DNA from 2 places in the Stenotrophomonas sp. genome. Region 1 is predicted to be linked to the other one. Evidence: predicted binding sites of a transcription regulator. Region 1 holds the regulator's gene; the other holds the start of a gene.
What was found. Region 1 encodes FliA, which starts transcription of late flagellar genes. Its sites were predicted from a motif close to TAAAGTTTNNCNNNCNNNGGCCGATAA; they were not measured.

Region 2: a site for FliA is predicted at 1,981-2,007, ahead of AC5JLE_RS00270 (methyl-accepting chemotaxis protein). Genes of this name have one in related genera too.

What each region holds. Positions count from the first base shown of each region.
Region 1 is NZ_JCACKF010000037.1:343,389-357,700, reverse strand. It holds gene AC5JLE_RS15095 (methyl-accepting chemotaxis protein) at 1-681, opposite strand, end outside; gene AC5JLE_RS15090 (chemotaxis protein CheA) at 1,050-3,038, opposite strand; gene AC5JLE_RS15085 (response regulator) at 3,084-3,449, opposite strand; gene AC5JLE_RS15080 (STAS domain-containing protein) at 3,446-3,754, opposite strand; gene AC5JLE_RS15075 (chemotaxis protein CheW) at 4,040-5,305, opposite strand; gene AC5JLE_RS15070 (ParA family protein) at 5,302-6,084, opposite strand; gene motD (flagellar motor protein MotD) at 6,089-7,105, opposite strand; gene AC5JLE_RS15060 (flagellar motor protein) at 7,107-7,847, opposite strand; gene AC5JLE_RS15055 (chemotaxis protein CheA) at 7,938-9,782, opposite strand; gene AC5JLE_RS15050 (protein phosphatase CheZ) at 9,785-10,390, opposite strand; gene cheY (chemotaxis response regulator CheY) at 10,390-10,782, opposite strand; gene AC5JLE_RS15040 (RNA polymerase sigma factor FliA) at 10,840-11,586, opposite strand; gene AC5JLE_RS15035 (MinD/ParA family ATP-binding protein) at 11,583-12,470, opposite strand; gene flhF (flagellar biosynthesis GTPase FlhF) at 12,457-14,073, opposite strand; gene flhA (flagellar biosynthesis protein FlhA) at 14,219-14,312, opposite strand, start outside.
Region 2 is NZ_JCACKF010000001.1:55,911-61,274, reverse strand. It holds gene AC5JLE_RS00270 (methyl-accepting chemotaxis protein) at 1-1,949, opposite strand, end outside; gene AC5JLE_RS00265 (barstar family protein) at 3,119-3,511, shown strand; gene mutS (DNA mismatch repair protein MutS) at 3,647-5,364, shown strand, end outside.

The sequences.
Region 1 (14,312 bases):
GATGGCATGCACGGCCTTGCCCAGCGGGCCAGTAACGGCGCGCGAGATGACGATGGCCAGCGCGGCGGCCACCAGCGACAGCAGCACGATGCAGCCGATGATGGCGATCATGCTGGTGCGATGGGTGGCGTTGGCGTCGGCGATCTTGCCGTCCATCTGCCCGGCGATGTGGGTGCCCAGTGCCTTCATCGCAGCGAACAGGTCGCGGCGCGCCGGGCGTGACTGCTCATCGGAGATCTGCTGGGCCTGCGTGCCATCACCGGCGGCCACGGCGTCGCGCATCGCCTTGTTGGCGGCGAAGTAGCGATCCAGCTGGGTGCTGGCGGCGCGATACAGTTCGCGCTCCTTGTCCAGCGCCGGCAGCGCCGCGTACGCCGCCAGTTCGTCATGTACGGCCTTGGCGGTATCGTCCATGCGCTTGTTGTAGTCGGCGACCTTCTCCGGCTGGTCGAGCATGCTCAGCTGGGCCAGTTCGTAGGTGCGGAACTCACCGAGCTGCGAGCGCGCCTCGCCCAGGTGCTGGACCGAGGGGATATCGTTGCCGGCCATCTCGCGCAGCTGCGCGTTGGCTTCGCTCAGTCGCAGCAGGGCGAACGCGCCGAGGACCAGGGTCATCAGGGTGGTAAGGGTGAACCCCACGGCCAGCTTGCGGGCGATGGGCAGATCTTGGAACCACTTCATGCAGGGTGCTCCAGGTGGGCAGAGTGCCGGCGTCTGTGCGCCGGTTTGGGGGTGGTTGCAGAGCGAACGGTGGTGCCCGGTGGGGTTCGGTGACGGCCGTCATTGCGAAATAACGGCGCCGTCCGCGTGGACTTTATGGACGCAGATCACATTCGGTTGCGTAGGGATGACAGCGCGAAAGCGTTGCAGCGGCGTGCTTTCGCTTGGATGAAGTAGTTGCGCCCGCAACCATCATGGCGACGGAGTTCACAGAAGGGATGGGGTCGGATCCCTTTCCTGCGGAAAGGGATCCGACCCCCTTGGCAGAGCGCGCAAACAAAAACCGCCGCCCCGAAGGGCGGCGGTCCAGTACACGCATGCAGTGTGGATCAGGCGGCCTGCGGCATCCGCAGTGAACGCACCAGCCCGCCGATGTCGACGATCAATGCGACGCGGCCGTCGCCGAGAATGGTCGCACCGGACACCCCGCCGATGCGGCGGTAGTTGTTCTCGATGTTCTTCACCACCACCTGCTGCTGGCCGACCAGTTCGTCCACTTCCAGGGCGATCTTCTGGCCATCGCCTTCGACCACCACCACCAGCGATTCGCTGCCGGGTGCACGGTTGCCGTAGCCGTAGTACTCGCTCAGCGACAGGATCGGCAGGTATTCACCGCGCACGCGCAGCACGCGGCCTTCGCCGGCCATGCTGCGGATGTCCTCGGCTTGCGGCTGCAACGCCTCAAGCACATAGGCCAACGGCAGGATCAGGGTTTCACCGGCTACCGCCACGGTCATGCCATCGAGGATGGCCAGGGTGAGCGGCAGGCGGATCAGCGTGCGGGTGCCAGCGCCGAGGCTGCTTTCAATCTGCACCTCGCCCCCCAACGCCTGGATGTTGCGGCGGACCACGTCCATGCCGACGCCACGACCGGACAGGTCAGTGACCGCATCGGCCGTGGAAAAGCCGGGCTGGAAGATCAGGTCCCAGACCTGCGAATCGGTCGGGTTGTCCGGCACCGCCAGGCCGCGCTCGGTGGCCTTGGCCAGGATCTTGGCGCGGTCCAGGCCGCGACCGTCGTCGCTGACTTCGATGACGATGTGGCCGCCCTGGTGCGAGGCCGCCAGGGTGATCGTGCCGGTTTCGTCCTTGCCTGCACCGCGGCGCACGTCGGGCATTTCCAGGCCGTGGTCGATCGAGTTGCGCACCAGATGCACCAGCGGATCGGCGATCTTCTCGATCAGGCCCTTGTCCAGCTCGGTACCTTCGCCGACGGTGCGCAGCCGCACCTGCTTGCCGAGGCGGCTGGACAGGTCGCGGACCAGGCGCGGGAAGCGACGGAACACCGCATCGACCGGCAGCATGCGCACGCCGATCACCGCTTCCTGCAGGTCGCGGGTGTTGCGTTCAAGCTGGTCCAGGCCAGCGAACAGGCTCTCGGCGTGGACCGGGTCCAGCGCATGCGAGACCTGCTTGAGCATGGCCTGGGTGATGACCAGTTCGCCGACCAGGTTGATCAGCGCGTCGACCTTGTCGACGCTGACGCGGATGGAGGTTTCCGCTTCCTGGCTGGCGCCACCGCTGGCGGCAGGCGCGGCGGGTGCCGACAGCGACGCTGCCGCCGGAGCGGGAGCAGCCGCGGCCGGCGCCTGGGTGGCCAGGCTCGGCGGTGCGGCCGGACGGATGTCCAGCTCGCAGTCGTCCAGTACCCACGCGAAGGTGTCTTCGATCTTGCTGCGCGGCACCTTGCCGACCAGACCCAGGTCCCACGCCAGGTGGGCTTCGAGCGGATCGAGCTGCGCGAAGCCCGGCAGGCGGTCCATGCGCGCGGCGACCTGCAGCGAACCGAGGTGTTCCAGTTCGCGGATGATGCGCAGCGGGTCGTTGCCGCTCATGAACAGCGACGGCGCCGGGGTGAAGCCGATCTGCCAGGCTTCCGGCGTATCGTCCACCTTGGCTGCGGCGGTCGCCGGGGCGCTCGCTGCGGCCTGGCCGGACAGAACCGCTTCCAGGCGTGCCTTCACCGCAGCGACGGCAGCCGGATCGGCAGCCTGGCCATGTTCGGCTTCGCGCAGCAGGGCGCGCAGCACGTCCACCGAAGACAGCATGGCGTCGACGGCGTGGCCTTCCAGTGCCCGCTTGCCGGCGCGCAGCTCATCGAGCAGCGTTTCCAGCACGTGGGTCAGGCCGGCGATCGCGTCGAAGCCGAAGGTGCCGGCGCCGCCCTTGATCGAATGGGCAGCGCGGAACACCGAATTGATGATCTCCGCGTCCTGCTGCCCCGATTCCAGGGCCAGCAGGCCAGCCTCCATCGCGTCGAGGCCTTCGCGGCTCTCCTCGAAGAAGGTGGCGTGGAAGCGTTGCAGGTCCATGCTCATGGCAGTGGTGGTCCGGAAGCGAAGAGGGGGAGCGGTGCGGGGCGATCAGCCCAGCACTTTCTGCACGGTGGCGACCAGCTGTTCGGGATTGAACGGCTTGACCAGCCAACCCGTAGCGCCAGCGGCCTTGCCTTCGGACTTCTTGTCGGCGGCAGATTCGGTGGTCAGCATCAGCAGCGGGGTGAACTTGTAGTCCGGCAGCTGGCGCAGTTCGCGGATCAGCGCGATGCCATCCATGTTCGGCATGTTGACGTCGGTAACCACCGCATTGAAGCGCTGGCCCTTGGCGCGACCGAGCGCGACCGCGCCGTCTTCAGCTTCTTCGACGGCAAAACCGGCCGAGGTGAGGGCGAAGGACACCATCTGGCGCATCGACGCCGAATCGTCCACCACCAAGATACGTGCGCTCATGCAGCGTTCTCCACAGATTTCAGGTTGTCATGGGTTACGTCCAGGCCGAGGGCCTGGGTGACGCCCAGCAGGCGCGCGGCGTCACGGAAGGTTGCAGTGCAACCGTGGAAGCCGGTGCCCAGGCCTGCCTCGCGGCGGGCCTGCACGAACGCACACAGCACCTGCACGGCGGCCGTGTGGATGCGGGCGACCTGGCTGGCATCCAGGGTCAGCTCGCCTGCCTGCTCCACCAGGGGGGCAAGGCGGTTCTTGAGCTCGGTAGTGCTCTCGATGCCGAGATCCCCACCCAGTTCGACAGTGCTCATCGTTGCTCCGGACAAACGGTTCCGTGATCCATAACGGCACCCCGGTGGGGTTCTTTAGAAGAATCGACGCGGTGCGTCGATGCGGTCGCTGTTGAAAAGGGGACGGAGGGGATTAAGTCGCAAGCGACCTGGCTCTACTGCAGCCCCTCGGCTAACGGCGACTGCGCGGTGGGGACATAAGGTGTTGATCCAACGGATCAACTCCTTGCGTCCCCGACAGGCACCGCTTCGGCGCCAAGCGCCGAGCCACTTGCGACTTAATCCCCTCCGTCCCCTTTTTGGGGGTCAGCTCAACAGCCGTGTGGCGTCCAGCAGGATCATCGGGCGCTGGCTGACCCGGGCCACGCCGCGGAACAGGTCGTTGGAAATCTGGCAGATGCGTGCGGTATCGGGAGGTTCGATCTGTGAATCGGTGAGGTTGGCGACATCTTCCACTGCCGACACGCGCAGGCCGATGGTCTCGCCGTCTTCTTCCAGCACCACGATGCGGGTCTGGGCGTCGTCCTCGGCGGCAGCCGCGCCCAGGTGCAGGCCCAGGTCCATCACCGGGACCACCTGGCCGCGCAGGTTCATGATGCCCAGCATGGCGGCAGCGGTGCCGCGCAACGGCAGCAGCGGCACCGGCAGCACGACCTCCTGGACCTTCAGCAGTTCCAGCGCATAGGCCTGGGTGCCACAGCGCAGGCGCAGCCAGCGCGAGGTGCGTTCACCGGCACGACGGTTCTGCGGATGCGGGCTGCGGGCCGGTTGGTGGGCCTGCGCCTGCAGCTCCTGCCAGGTGCCGGGGCGGTTGCCTGCGGGTGCATCGACGGCGACGCGCGGCGGCGGCGTGCCGGCGCGTGCGGCCGGGGCCGGTGCAGGGCGTGTCGCCGGGGGGGGCACCGGCGCTGCGACCACGGCGGGCGGCGGCGCAGGCACGTCTTCGCCACCAGCGGCCGCCTCGAAGGCGGCCTGCAGGCCGGGGCTGTCGGTGTGGGCGAGACGATGGCTGTCCGCCGGGTCGGTCTCGTAGATCACTTCGTCCGGCAGATCGTCCCAGGTGGGTTCCGGGCCGGTGTTCGCAGCGGCCGCAGCGGGCGCCGGCGCGGTTTCGTGGATGACCTCGTCGGGCAGGTCATCCCAGGTCGGCTCGCGTTCGGTGGACCCGGCGCTGGCCGGCGCGGCGGCGGCCTCGAAGGCGGCCTCCAGTGCAGCCTCATCCTCGGCCGGGGCCGCGACGACGGCATCCGTTTCGTTGACCACTTCAGCGGGCAGGTCGTCCCACGTGGGTTCGCGTTCGGCATCGATCACGCTGACGGGCGCGGACGCGGCATCGAAAGCGGCTTCCAGTGCGGCATTGTCCACGGCAGGGGCAGCGGCAACGCTCTCGGTTTCGGTTTCGTAGATCACCTCGGCCGGCAGGTCATCCCAGGTGGGTTCGCGTTCGGCGGCGGCTTCGGTGGCCGTGGCCGGGGCGGTGCTGATCGGCGCGGGGAGGGGAGCGGCGGCCGGGGCGATCGCCTCGCCCAGCAGTTCGTCCAGGTAGTCGTCGAGGATGCCGGTGCTGTTCATGCGGCCTGCTCCAGGGCGCGGGCATCCTCGCCGAGGATCCAGTTCAAGGCGCGCCGGTAGGCAGCCAGGCCACGCCCCGGGTAGTCTTCGCCGACGCTCGGCAGGGTCAGCCCGGCGGCGTTGCTGATGCGGGTGTCGATCGGAATCGCATCTTCCCAGACGCGGCTGCCATGCCGGTCCTGCATGGTGCGCAGCGATTCGTTGCCGGCGCGGGTGCGACGGTCGAACAGGGTTGGCAGGATCGAGATCGGCAGCGGCCGGCGGCGCGAACGCTCGACCATCTCGCCGGTGCGGACCATGCCATCCAGGCCGTGCAGCGCCAGCGGCTCGGCCTGGGTCGGAATGATCAGGCGATCGGCGGCAGCCAGTGCGTTGATCATCAGCAGGCCGAGCGTCGGTGCGCAGTCCAGCAGGATGTAGTCGTGCTGGCCCTGGTGGCGCGCCAGCGCGTTCTGCAGGGCCAGGCCGAGGCCGGGTTGGTTGGCGCTACGGCGTTCCAGCGTGGCCAGCGCGGACTGCGCGCAGACGTAGTCCAGGCCCTGGATGTTGCTGGCATGGCACAGGCCGGACAGGTCCGCCGGCGGTGCGCCGAACAGCTCCAGCACGCCGGCCGGCGGCGGGTCCACCGGCACGCCGAAGGCGCGGCTGAGCGAAGCATGCGGATCGAGGTCGATCAGCAGCACGCGATGGCCGAGCGCGGCCAGGCCGCGGCCGAGGGCGAGGGTGGTGGTGGTCTTGCCGACTCCGCCCTTCTGGTTGGCGACTGCCCAGATGCGCATCGGATTACTCCTTCATTGCCGGGGGAACGGCGGCGCCGACGCGGCTGCCAGCCGGCACCGGTGGCAACGTCACCGGTGCGATGGGGGAGGTGGGGGTGCTGGCCGGCGTTGCGGCGGCCTGTTCGGTGACGGTGCTGCCGGTGGCGCCGGTGGCTGCGTTCAGGCGCTGGCCGAGCGGGTCCACCGAATGCGAGGTGTCGGCCAGGATGATGACCATCACCCGACGGTTGCGGTTGCGGCCCTGGGCGCTGTCGTTCTCTTCGCGAGGGCGGAACTGGCCATAGCCGACCATCGCCAGCCGCGACGGCTGCACGCCCTGGTCGGCGAACAGATGCACCACGCTGGCGGCGCGTCCGGCCGACAGCTCCCAGTTCGAGGGGAAGGTGGCGGTGGCGATCGGCACGTTGTCGGTGTGCCCTTCCACGCGCACGCTGTTGGGCACGTCGCGCAGCACCTCGGCCAGGCTGGCCAGGGTCTGCCGCGCATGCACGTCCAGCGCGGCCGAGCCGGTCGGGAACAGGATGTCGCTGTTGATCTCGACTTCGATCCACAGCTCGGTGCGGCGCACGCTGATCATGCCGCGGTCGATCAACGGCGCCAGTGCGGCGGTGAGGCGGTCGGCGATGCTGTTGAGCTGGCGCTCGGCGCGCGCGATCTGCTCCTGGTTGTGCACCGACACCGGCATGCGCATCTGCGAGGCCATCGACGGCAGCAGCGTCGGGTCGTGCGAGGGCGCCGGCGCGGACGGTCCGATCTTGGTGCCGGACTTGATCACCGACGGGCTGTCCCAGCCGCCACCCTGCACCTGCTTGTTGCCCACCTGCACCGGATTGATCGTGCGCGGCGCGCCACCGAAGGCATCGGTGAGCGCGTCAGCCATGATCCGGTACTTGCCCTCGTTCACCGACGAGATCGCGTACATGACCACGAAGAAGGCGAGCAGCAGCGTCATCAGGTCGGCATAGGGGATCGCCCATGCTTCGTGGTTGGCGTGCTCTTCGTGGTGCTTGCGGCGGGCCATGTCAGTGCAGGAAGCCGGAGAGGTTGGTTTCGATGTTGCGCGGGTTCTCGCCCTGGGCGATCGAGATCAGGCCTTCGATGACCATTTCGCGGTCGCGCGTGTTGTGCGAGATCACGCTCTTGAGCTTGGCGGCGATCGGCAGGAACAGCAGGTTGGCCGAGGCGATGCCGTAGATCGTGGCGGTGAACGCCGCAGCGATGCCGTGGCCGAGCTTGCTCGGATCGGCCAGGTTCTTCATCACCGCGATCAGGCCCAGCACGGCGCCGATGATGCCGAGCGTCGGTGCGTAGATGCCCATCGCTTCGAACACCTTGGCGCCGGCCTGGTCCTGGTGTTCCTGGCTGCCCAGTTCGATTTCCAGCATGTGCCGCATCGATTCGGGCTCGACACCGTCCACCAGCAGCTGCAGGCCCTTGCGCAGGAACGGGTCCTGCTGCGCTTCCACCTGCGATTCCAGGCCGAGCAGGCCCTGGCGGCGGGCGATGTTGCTCCACTCGACGATCTGCTGGATCAGTTCGCGGCGATCGCTGTGCGGCGGGCGCACGACCCAGCGCACGATCTTGAACGCATGCTTGAACACCGCCGGCGAGGTGTGCAGCAGGATCGCGGCAACGGTGCCGACGATGACGATCACGAACGCCGCAGGCGACCACAACGACGCCAGGCCGGCGCCCTTGAGGATGCTGCCACCGACCAGCGAGGCCAGGGCGAGAAAGAGTCCAATGAGGCTGAGTCTATCCATGGATCCGGTATCGGCTTGTATGAATGGGACTTGAGACACCGGTACGGGCTACTGGTGCGACTTCACGGTTTTACGGGTTCAGCAAGCGGATCAGTCGTGCGGGCTGCGCAGGCCATCCACATCCAGGATCAGCGCCATGCGACCATCGCCGATCAAGGTTGCACCGGCGTAACCGCGCAGGCCGCGCAGGGCCTTCGGCAGTGGCTTGATGACCACTTCCTCGCGCCCACGGACCTGGTCCACGACCAGGCCGAAGCGCGCTTCGCCGGCCTGCAGCACCACGATGGTCAGCAGGGTCGATGCGGCCGGCGTCACATCCAGCCAATGCCGCAGATCGACCAGCGGCAGCGTGTGCGAACGGCGGTCGAGCACGGCACGGCCATCGAACCAGCCCAGCGAGGTGGGCGGCGCGTGCAGCACCTCCATCACGCGCGCCAGCGGCAGCGCATAGACGTCCTCGCCGGCCTGCACCAGCAGGGTCGGCAGGATCGCCAGGGTCAGCGGTACGCGGATCAGGAAGCGGCTGCCGCGGCCCAGCTCCGACTGGATCTGGATCTGCCCGCTGAGTTCGCGGATGCGCGACTGCACCACGTCCATGCCGACGCCGCGTCCGGAAATATCCGTGACCTGCTGCTTGGTCGAGAAGCCGGGCAGGAACACCAGGTGCAGGCACTCCTCGCTGCTCAGGCGGGCGGCGGCTTCCGGATCGATCAGGCCCTTCTCGCGTGCCTTCGCGCGCAGCTTTTCCGGATCGATGCCGGCGCCATCGTCCTGCACCTCGATGCTGACGTAGTCACCTTCCTGCTGCGCCGACAACCGCACATGGCCCATGCGCGGCTTGCCCTGCGCTTCGCGCAGGTCGGGCATTTCCACGCCATGGTCGATGGCGTTGCGGACCAGGTGCACCAGCGGGTCGGCCAGCGCTTCGACCAGGTTGCGGTCGAGCTCGGTCTCCGCGCCGATCAGCTCCAGGTCCACTTCCTTCTTCAGCGAGCGGGCGACGTCGCGGGCGACCTTGGGGAAGCGCGAGAATACCTTGCCCACCGGCTGCATGCGGGTGCGCATCACCGCCGACTGCAGGCGCGCGGTGGCGATGTCCAGGGTGGACACGGCGCGGTCCAGCTCCTCGTCGCGCAGGCGCGCACGCAGGGTCTTGAGCCGGTTGCGCGACAGCACCAGTTCGCCGATCAGGTTGACGATCGCATCCAGGCGCTTGGTGTCCACGCGCACGGTGTGTTCGGCTTCGGCCAGCGGCTTGGCGGCCGGCTTGGCCACCGGTGCCGGTGCGGCGGCCGGGCGCGGGGCGGCGATCGGTGCCGGCGCCACCGCAGCCGCGGGCCTGGCGCCGGGTGCGGCGCCGCCGTGCAGCTGGTCGAGCAGGGCTTCGAACTCATCTTCGCTGATCAGGCCGTCGTCGGCCTTCTTTGCCGGCGCCACCGCAGTCGGTGCGTTGCCACCGTGCAGCTGGTCGAGCAGCGCCTCGAACTCGTCGTCGGTGATCAGGTCGCCGGCACCGGCCGTCGGTGCGGCGGCAGCGGCGGCAGGCGCTGCTGCACCTCCATGCACGTCGAACTGGGCGATCAGGTCCGGCGGTGCATAGCCCGGCTCGGTGCCGGAAGACACGGCATCGAGCATCGACTGCAGGTAGTCCAGCGATTGCTGGGCGGCGTCGAAGTGATGGGCCTGCAGCACGGCCTGGCCGGCACGTGCAGCGCCCAGCGCTTCTTCAGCGGCGTGGCACAGCTCGACCATGGCGGTGACACCGAGGAAACCCGCGCCGCCCTTGAGCGTGTGGTAGCCCCGGAACACCGCGTTGAGCTGTTCGGTGTCCTGCGGTGCCTGCTCCAGCGACACCAGCTGTTCGCCGAGGCGATCCAGGATTTCCTGTGCCTCGATGATGAAATCGGCAGTGATGTCGTCGGATACCGCGCTCATGCTTACAGCCCCAGATCCGACAACAGGTCGTCGGCGTCGTTCTGCGAGACCGCGTGGCGGTCCAGTCCCTTCAGTGCCGGCCCGGCCAGTTCCGGGTCGGTGCGATGCTGTTCCGGCGGCAGGCCGAGCGCGCCGAAGCCTTCATGCACGCGGCGGACGATGCCGACCACGCGACGGATGATCTGCCCGGTCAGGTCCTGGTAGCTCTGGGTCAGGGCGATCTCGGTCAGGTTGTGGCGGATGCGCTCGAGCTGCGCGTCCTGGCCTGGCTGCAGGCCTTCGGCGCGCAGCTGCTCGGTCAGGCTGCGGCATTCCTCGGCCAGGTCCAGGGTGCGGTGGGTGGCCTGTTCGGTCATCGCCACCACGTGGTCCAGGCGTGCGCACGCATCGTCCAGTTCGCCGGCCTCGCTGGGCACGGTCGGCAGTTCGCCCAGGGCCTGCCCCAGCTCGCGGGCCAGCCGCGAGAGGCCGCTCATCATCGGCTGCGTGCGCAGCGCGACCAGTCCGTCGATGCGTTGCCGCCAGGCGGCTTCGTCACCGGACTCCAGGGCATCCAGGGCTTCCTGCAGGCGCAGGGCGAGGGCGTTCTTGTCGACCGTGGTATCCATCAGGCGCTGGCCGCCAGGCGTTCGAAGATCTTGCCCAGCTTCTCTTCCAGCGTCTGCGCGGTGAAGGGCTTGATGATGTAGCCGTTCACGCCGTTCTGGGCCGCTTCGATGATCTGCTCGCGCTTGGCTTCGGCGGTGACCATCAGCACTGGCAGGGTCTTCAGCTTGGCGTCGGCACGGATCGCCTTGAGCAGTTCGATGCCGGTCATCACCGGCATGTTCCAGTCGGTGACCACGAAATCGAAGGGCTGGCTCTGCAGCAGCGACAGTGCGGCATGCCCGTCCTCGGCTTCGGCGGTGTTGGTGAAGCCCAGATCGCCCAGCAGGTTCTTGACGATTCGACGCATGGTCGAGAAGTCGTCGACGATGAGGATGCGCATGTTCTTGTTCAAAGCAGAGTTCCTTTGTTGTTCATTCCGGGCGGCCGGGGGCAGTCGCCTCGGGGATGTTCATTCTTCCAGGCCGGCGTCGACGGCCTCGAAGATCTTCAGGCGGCCGCGCAGGCGCAGCACGGCCTGGCCATGGATCTGGCAGACCCGCGACTCGCTCACGCCGAGCACCGCGCCGATCTCCTTCAGGTTCAGCTCCTGCTCGTAGTACAGCGAGAGCACCAGCTGTTCGCGCTCGGGCAGGTGGCCGATGGCCTTGCCCAGCTCGCGACCGAACTCGCCGCGCTCCAGCACCTGCTGCGGGGTCGGGCCGCCCTGGGCGACGGTATCCAGTTCGCCCTGGTCTTCGATGCGCGACTCCAGGCTCAGCACCTGGCCACGTGCGGCGTCTTCCATCAGCCTCAGGTACTCGGGCAGCGGCATCTCCATCGCGGCGGCCACTTCGGTGGCGCTGGCGGCACGGCCCGTGCTCTGTTCCAGGCGGCGGATGGTGGCGGCGGCGTCGCGTGCACGGCGGTGCACCGAGCGCGGCACCCAGTCGCCACGGCGGATCTCGTCGATCATCGAGCCGCGGATGCGGATCGAGGCATAGGTCTCGAACGAGGCGCCCTGGTCGGCGTCGTAGCTGCGCGAGGCTTCGATCAGGCCCATCATGCCGGCCTGGATCAGATCATCGACTTCGACGCTGGCCGGCAGGCGCGCGGCCAGGTGGTGGGCGATGCGTCGCACCAGGTCCGAATGCTGGGCGATGACCTCGTTGGCCGCCGAGCGCTGGACTTCCCTGTACTGGTGGGCTGCGCCTTTCATGCGGCCACCCCACGCTGCTTGAGGATGCGTTCGAGGAAGAACTCGACGCCACCGCGCGGTTCGGTCGGTGCCTGCCAGCGCGCGGTGCGGCGTGCGATCTCGGTGATCGCCAGCGCCGACGGGCTGGACGGATAGGCCTTCACCACCGGCTGCTGGCGCTGCACCGACAGGCGCAGCCAGTCATCCTGCGGCACGCAGCCCAGGTAGTTCAGCGAGACATCGGCGAGGAACTTCTCGCAGACGCGGGTCAGCTTCTCGTACAGCACGCGGCCCTCGTTCGGGTCGCGCACCATGTTGGCCACCACCTGGATGCGGTCCACGCCGCGCTCGCGCGACAGCACCTTGATCAGTGCGTAGGCGTCGGTGATCGAGGCCGGTTCGTCACAGACCACCACCACGGTGTCCTGCGCGGCCTGGCAGAAGGTCAGCACGCCGTCGGTGATGCCGGCGGCGGTATCGACCACCATGATGTCCAGCTCGCGTTCCAGTTCGGAGAACACGTTGACCAGGCCGACATGCTCGGCCGGGGCCAGCTCGGCCATGTGCCGGCGGCCGGAAGCGGCCGGGACCACCAGCACGCCGTTCGGGCCTTCGACGATGACGTCATCCAGCGAGCAGCGGCCGGCCACCAGGTCGGCCAGCGTAAAGGTGGGGTTCAAGCCCAGGATCACGTCGATGTTGGCCAGGCCCAGGTCGGCGTCCAGCAGCAGCGTGCGCTTGCCCATGCCGGCCAGCGCCACCGCCAGGTTGGCGGACACATTCGTCTTGCCCACGCCGCCCTTGCCGCCGGTCACGGCAATGGTGCGCACAGGGCCGAGCGGCTCGCTGCGGGTGGCCGACAGCGGGAAGGTCTTGGTCAGCTTGGCGTACTCACGCGACGGCATGGTTCAACTCCGGGTTGCAGGGCATATCGGCCGCTCGGCGCAAATCTTCAAGGCGAAGTACAAGATTGGCTGCACTGGCCCGGTGCAGGTCCTCCGGGACGTCCTGGCCATCGGTCACCCAGGTGATCGGCAGGGCGTGGTCCACGGCCACCGACAGGGCGTTGCCGAAGCGGCCGGTCTCGTCCAGCTTGCTCAGCACCAGGCCCTGCAGGTTGGCCGCACCGAAGCGGCGCACCACCTCGTCCATGTCGCCGAAGCTGGTGTTGGCCGGCAGCACCAGCAGGGTGCGCACCTGGCGCGCGGCGCGCAGCCACTGCAGCTGGGCGGCCAGGGCACGGTCGCGCGGGCCCAGGCCGGCGGTATCGATCAGCACCAGCTTGTAGTCCTTCAAGCGTTCCAGCAGCTGGTCCAGGTCGGTGCCGCTGTTGGCCTCGTGCACGGCGATGCCGAGCTGGCGGCCGTAGCCATACAGCTGTTCACGGGCGCCGATGCGGGTGGTGTCGGTGGTGACCAGGGCGACGTCACGCGGGGCGTGCTTCTCGGCGAAGCGCGAGGCCAGCTTGGCGATGGTGGTGGTCTTGCCGGCGCCGGTCGGGCCGACCAGCGCGATCACGCCGCCTTCCTCCAGCGGGTCGACCGGGGCGATCGGCAGCTTGCGCGAGATCAGCCCCAGCATCAGGCCGCGGCCACGATGGGCTTCGGTCTCCAGCGGGATCTGCATGGCCACGTCGCGGGCCAGCCCGGCGTCGAAACCGTACTCGTCCATCAGGTCCAGCGCGGTGGCGCGCACCGGGCTGCCACGCAGGCGCTCGTCGGTGAAGCGGTTCATCTCGCGCTCGATCACCTGGCGCATGCCGGCCACTTCCTGGCGCAGCTGGCGGATCTCGGCGTCGTCCTGGGCAACCACGGTCAGCGTCGGTGCCGGGGCCAGCATGGGGGCCGGGCTGGCCTCGATAGCGGCTTCGACCGCTGCCGGTTCGCTGGCGGCGATCCCGGGCTGCGCGTCGATCACGGCAGCGGTCGGCAGCGGCGGCGGCAGCACGGTCGGGGCCACGCTTTCGTGATGCGCCTCGTGCGGCGGGTCGATCTGGAAGCGCGCGCGGTTGGCCGGCACGGTGGCGGCCGGTGCAACGATGGCCTCGGCGAACGGCGCGAAGGTCTGATCCGGCGGTGCCGGTTCGTTGACGGCGGCGCGGGCCAGGGTGGCGGCGAAGCCGGTGCTGCCCCGGGTCGGCACGATCTCGTCGGCGCTGTCCAGGGTGCGGCCGGTGGCACCGACGGCGGCGCGGGCGAGGGCGGCCACTGCCGAGGTGGTGGCCGCGACCGGTTCCGGCGCCGGGGTGCTGCTGCGGCGGCGGGTGACGGCGGCGATCACCGCGTCGGCGGCGGTGCGCGGCTTGGGTGCCGGCGGCGGTGCGACGTCACGGCGCGAGGCTTCCAGTGCACGCTGCACGGCGCTCTCGTCGTAGTTGGCGGCGGCGACGATCTCGATGCCTTCCTCGATCCGGCGGTTGGACAGGATCACGGCGTCAGGACCATGTTCCTTGCGCACCAGGTTCATGGCCGAGCGCATGTCGGCGGCGACGAATCGTTTGATTTTCATGCTGTGGTCACGGGGCGAAGACGGCGGGGTGGCGGTCGGAGAACTCGGGTGGTCGGTGGTCTGCACGGTGCGGGTTCCCCTTGGTATCTGTCTGTTGCGTTGGTTCGAAAGTGGTGTCTGTTTTCTGGCGCATCGCAGGGCGGCGTCAGCTGATCGTTCCGACCAGCTTCAGGCGCTTGTCCTCCGGCACCTCGCTGTAGGCCAGGACCGACAGCGACGGAACGCTGTGGCGGACCAGG
Region 2 (5,364 bases), on a different contig from region 1:
TTCACCTGTTCGATGCCCGAACTCTGCTCCTGCGAGGCAGCAGAGATATCGGCCATGATGTCGGTCACGCGCTGCACGGAAGCAACGATCTCGCCCATCGTGGTGCCTGCCTGTCGGACCAGCGCCGATCCATCGGCGACCTTGCCAACCGAATCTTCGATCAGGCCCTTGATCTCCTTGGCCGCACCGGCCGAGCGCTGTGCCAGCGTGCGCACCTCACTGGCCACCACCGCAAAGCCCCTGCCCTGCTCGCCGGCACGCGCGGCTTCCACCGCCGCGTTCAACGCCAGGATGTTGGTCTGGAAGGCAATGCCATCGATGACCGAGATGATCTCGGCGATCTTCTTCGACGAGGCCTCGATGGCCGACATCGTGGTGACCACCTGGCCGACCACCTCGCCGCCCTGCGAGGCGACACCGTGCGCACCGATGGCGAGCTGGTTGGCCTGGCGGGCGTGCTCGGCGTTCTGCTTCACGGTGGAGGTCAGCTCCTCCATCGACGCCGCCGTCTCTTCCAGGTTCGCCGCCTGCTGCTCGGTGCGCCGCGACAGATCGGTGTTGCCCGAGGCGATTTCGCCTGCCGCCAGGTTGATGCTGGACGCACTGGCCTGGATGCGGCCGACGATCTGCTTGAGCTGATCGACGGTCGCATTGCAGTCATCGCGCATGCGGGCGAACACGCCGTGGAAGTCACCCTGCATGCGCACAGTGAGGTCACCGCGCGAGATCGCCTGCAGCAGGGTCGACACCTGCACCAGGTTCTCGTCGGTGGTCTGCATCAGGCGATTGAGCCCGGCCACCATGTCGCGGAAATCGTAGGCGAAGCGATCTTCATCGCCGCGCAGGCTGAAGTCGCCCGCCGCCGCGGCCGTCGCCAGCCGGCGGATCTCGCTGTTGATCGCCGACAGGCTGGTCTTGGTCTCGTCCATTGCCTGGGTGATCGCCGCCTTCTCGCCCGGCAGCGGATCCATGTCCACCGACAGGTCGCCACGGGCGTAATGCTTCATCACTTCGATCAGCCGGTTCTGTACCTGCACGTGTGAGCCGACCAGCGCGTTGGTCTCGTGCACCATGCGCCCGTAGTCACCAGGGAAGGCACTCTCGTCCATGCGATAGCTGAGGCTGCCCGCATCGTGCTGGCGCGCCAACTCGCCCTGCGCCGCCATCACCGACTGCAACTGCGCCTGCATGCGCTGCATCGACCTGAGCAGCTGCGTGACCTCATCGTTGCCGGAGGCGTCAATGCTGTTGTCCAGCCGCCCATTGGCGATGCCGTCGGCCAGCTTCACCGCGCCTTCCAGCGGGCGGGTCAGGCTGCGGGTGATGGCCCACGCGGCCAGCGAGCCCAGTACCAGGCTCAACACGCCGAACACGATCGACAGCGTGCCGGTCCAGGATTCGGTTGAACGGTATTCCTCGCGGCTGCGCTCGGTCAGTGTCTCCTGATGCCGCAGCAGGGTCGAGATCGCTTCGTTCCACGCGGTTGCCAGCCCCTGCTCGGCAAGCAGTTCCTTGGCCGCGCCGTCGAAATCCCCGGCCTTCATGCGCTCGTGAAGATGCCGGGTGGAGGCGTCGGTGGCCTTGCGTGCCGCGTCGATTTTCGCCACCAGGGTATCGCCGGTCGCGTCGCGCGGAATCCTGATGTACCTGGCCCAGATACCGTCGTAGGTCTGCGACAGCTCCTGCGCCTTCTGATAATCCCTGTCAAAATCCTCGCCGCGCTTGATCACCATCAGGCGGCGGTGCATCAACACCGCGTTGTTGGTATCCAGCATGTCGTTCAACAGCCGCATCTTCACCATGTTGACGTCCACCACTTTCTCGAACTGGGCGGACTTCAGGTGATTTCCGTACAGCGCCAGGCCAACGATGGCCACGATGAACAGCAGCAGCAATCCAAACCCGGCACCCAGCCGGGATCCCACTCGGAGGTTGCGTAAGGCGAGCATCTCAATTCCCTTGATCATGGCCGTACGATCGATGGCGGCGCAGCGCACGGAAACTTTATGGGTCGATATTATTGTATCGATCCAAATCTCTGGAACTATGCAGAAAGGTGTGAAGGACACACTTAATGGAGGTGGTTATTCCTGCCGGGCATATCAATGCACGAGCACATCAATCGCAGTCATCACGCAGCGCTCGCGAGTCGTGACCGCAGAAACCGTCACCTGATGCACGGAGGGGGAGGATGAAGCCCATCGATCCTGGCACCCTTCTGTCCAGAGGAACAACGCGCTGCTTCGCGACTACCGTCAGGGCTGCAATCTGGCATCTGCCATCGCAGGGCCCCGACCCTTGAGTATTTCAACCCTGATGAAGGGGTCCAGACCCCATTACAATCGACTGCCACTGATCTCCCACTTATTGACCTTCAAGTCAATAAAACCGCAGTCATTGAGATTCTCGTCGCTCTGGAAGTAGGAGACGGGAAGGTCACCCCATGCTGCACGGACCCACGCGCTGCGCTGAGGCAATACGATCGAGGAGTGCATGGAAACTGCGTACTTTCTACTCATGCCTGTCCACGAAAATTGACTCCCAGGACGGGGCGACGGAAATTTCCTCAAGATACCGCTCAAGGTCTCTGAACGGAGAGACCCCTATAGCAGCGAAGGAGAACCACCCGGCATCGCACTCGTCGCAGACAAATATCTGAACGCCGCGCTCCTTTACTTGAGCTTTCAACACCTCACCCTGCTCACAACGGGGACAGATCAAACTACCCCCACCGCACCGGAGACGCAGATACAACGTTACTGACCATCCCAGGAACAATTTCCCAGACCTTTCTTGCCGATGATACAGGAGGAGAATCTATTTCCATCACCCAGCCAGTCATCATTGACAGTGGAAGTTGAACGCGCCCGAGGGGGTCCTGCTGCCGATGGCACCAATCAATGAAGAAGAAGACTTCGGGCGAACTCTCTACCAGCTGATGGCCCTGCTATTGGCGATGGGTCACGTCGTTTTCTTCCCTGCAAACCGGCGCGCGCCACGACGGGAGTGCCGAGCACTTTGACTCAGCAAAGTAGTTTGCCAAACCCCAGCATGGGTCCGCAAAGCATCCGGCGCTCAGCCATGTCCAACGCACAGGGAACAACGCTACAGTCGACATATGTCGCTCATCCTGCAGATCGAAGGCTGTGCCATTCACGACATCCCCAGCCTGTATGCGGAGATCAACCGCGTGTTCATGGCCGGCGAGGACTGGCAGCTCGCGCCAAGCCTGGACGCCCTGGATGATCTGCTGCATGGCGTCCATGGCGTGTTGGCCGGCCATGAGCGGGCCACGGTGATCTGGAGTGATATCGAGCACAGCCGCGCCGCACTGGGACGAACTACCACATGCCAGTGGCTGCAGTCCAAGCTGGAAGCCCCGGGCACCTTCAACACGCGGACCATTGCGCGCCAGCTGGACGCCCTGCAACGGGGCGAGGGCCCAACCTACTTCGAGATCGTGATGGATATCTTCGCCAGCCACCGGCAGATCACCCTGGTCCCGGCCTGACCCCGTTGCTGTGCGGTACCCGCCTGCCACCGGTAGCCGCAGCCCTGTGCCCCAGCAGTTACCATGGACGGCCCTGTACCCGCTCCGTTGCCGCTGCCCTCCGGCGCGAACGGACGCCCCGGATTCACGAGCCCCATGTCCAAAGAAAAGTCCGCCGAACACACCCCGCTGATGAAGCAGTTCTTCGCAGCCAAGTCCGAGTATCCGGACCTGCTGCTGTTCTTCCGCATGGGCGACTTCTACGAGCTGTTCTACGACGACGCGCGCAAGGCCGCGCGCCTGCTCGACATCACCCTGACCCAGCGTGGCAGCTCCGGCGGCGCGCCGATTCCGATGGCCGGCGTGCCGGTACATGCCTATGAAGGCTACCTGGCGAGGTTGGTGGCGCTGGGCGAGTCGGTGGCGATCTGCGAGCAGATCGGCGACCCGGCGCTGGCCAAGGGCCTGGTCGAACGCAAGGTGGTGCGCATCGTCACCCCCGGCACCGTCACCGACGAAGCGCTGCTGGATGAGCGCCGTGACACCCTGCTGATGGCGCTGTCGCGCACGAAGCAGGGCTACGGCCTGGCCTGGGCCGACCTGGCCGGTGGCCGCTTCCTGGTCAATGAAGTCGAGACCGACGACGCGCTGGAAGCCGAACTGGCCCGACTGGAACCGGCCGAGCTGCTGGTGCCCGACGAGGAGAACTGGCCCGACTTCCTGCGCCAGCGCACCGGCGTGCGCCGCCGTGCGCCGTGGCTGTTCGACGCGGACAGCGGCCGCCGCCAGCTGCTGAACTTCTTCAAGCTGCACGATCTGAGCGGCTTCGGTATCGATGACAAGCCACGTGCCACCGCCGCCGCCGGCGCCCTGCTCGGTTATGTCGAGGAAACCCAGAAGCAGCGCCTGCCGCACCTGACCTCGATCGCGATGGAAACCGCCGGCGAGGCGATCGCGATGAACGCCGCCACCCGCCGCCACCTGGAACTGGATACGCGCGTCGACGGCGATACCCGCAATACCCTGCTGGGCGTGCTCGACAGCACGGTGACGCCGATGGGCGGGCGCCTGCTGCGCCGGTGGCTGCACCGCCCGCTGCGCCTGCGCGAGGTACTGGTACAGCGCCACCATGCGGTGGAAACCCTGATCGATCGCGGCAGCGATGCCGACATCCGCGAACAGTTCCGCCGCCTCGGCGACCTGGAACGCATCCTGACCCGCGTCGCACTGCGTTCGGCGCGCCCGCGTGATTTCTCCACCCTGCGCGATGGCCTGGGCCTGCTGCCGGCGGTGCGCGAAGTGCTGGCGCCGCTGGATTCACCGCGCCTGCAGGCACTGCATGCCGCCTTGGGCGAGCACGACGCGTGCGCACAGCTGCTGGCCAGCGCCATCGCCGAAATGCCGCCACTGAAGCTGAGCGACGGCGGCGTGCTGGCCGATGGCTTCGATGAAGAGCTGGACGAGCTGCGCCGCCTGTCCACCCATGCCGACCAGTTCCTGGTTGACCTGGAACTGCGCGAGCGCGAGAGCAGCGGCATTCCCACCCTGAAGGTGGGCTACAACCGCGTGCACGGCTACTACATCGAAATCAGCAAGGGCCAGTCCGATCGCGCGCCGGTGCACTACACCCGCCGCCAGACGCTGACCAATGCCGAGCGTTACATCACCGAAGAACTGAAGGCATTCGAGGACAAGGTGCTGTCCGCGCGCGACCGTTCGCTGTCGCGCGAGAAGTACCTGTACGAGCAGCTGCTGGATACCCTCGGCGCGCAGCTGGAACCGCTGAAGCAGTGCGCCGCTGCGCTGAGCGAACTGGACGTGCTGGCCGCCTTCGCCGAACGCGCGCAGGCGCTGGACTGGTCGCGACCGGAACT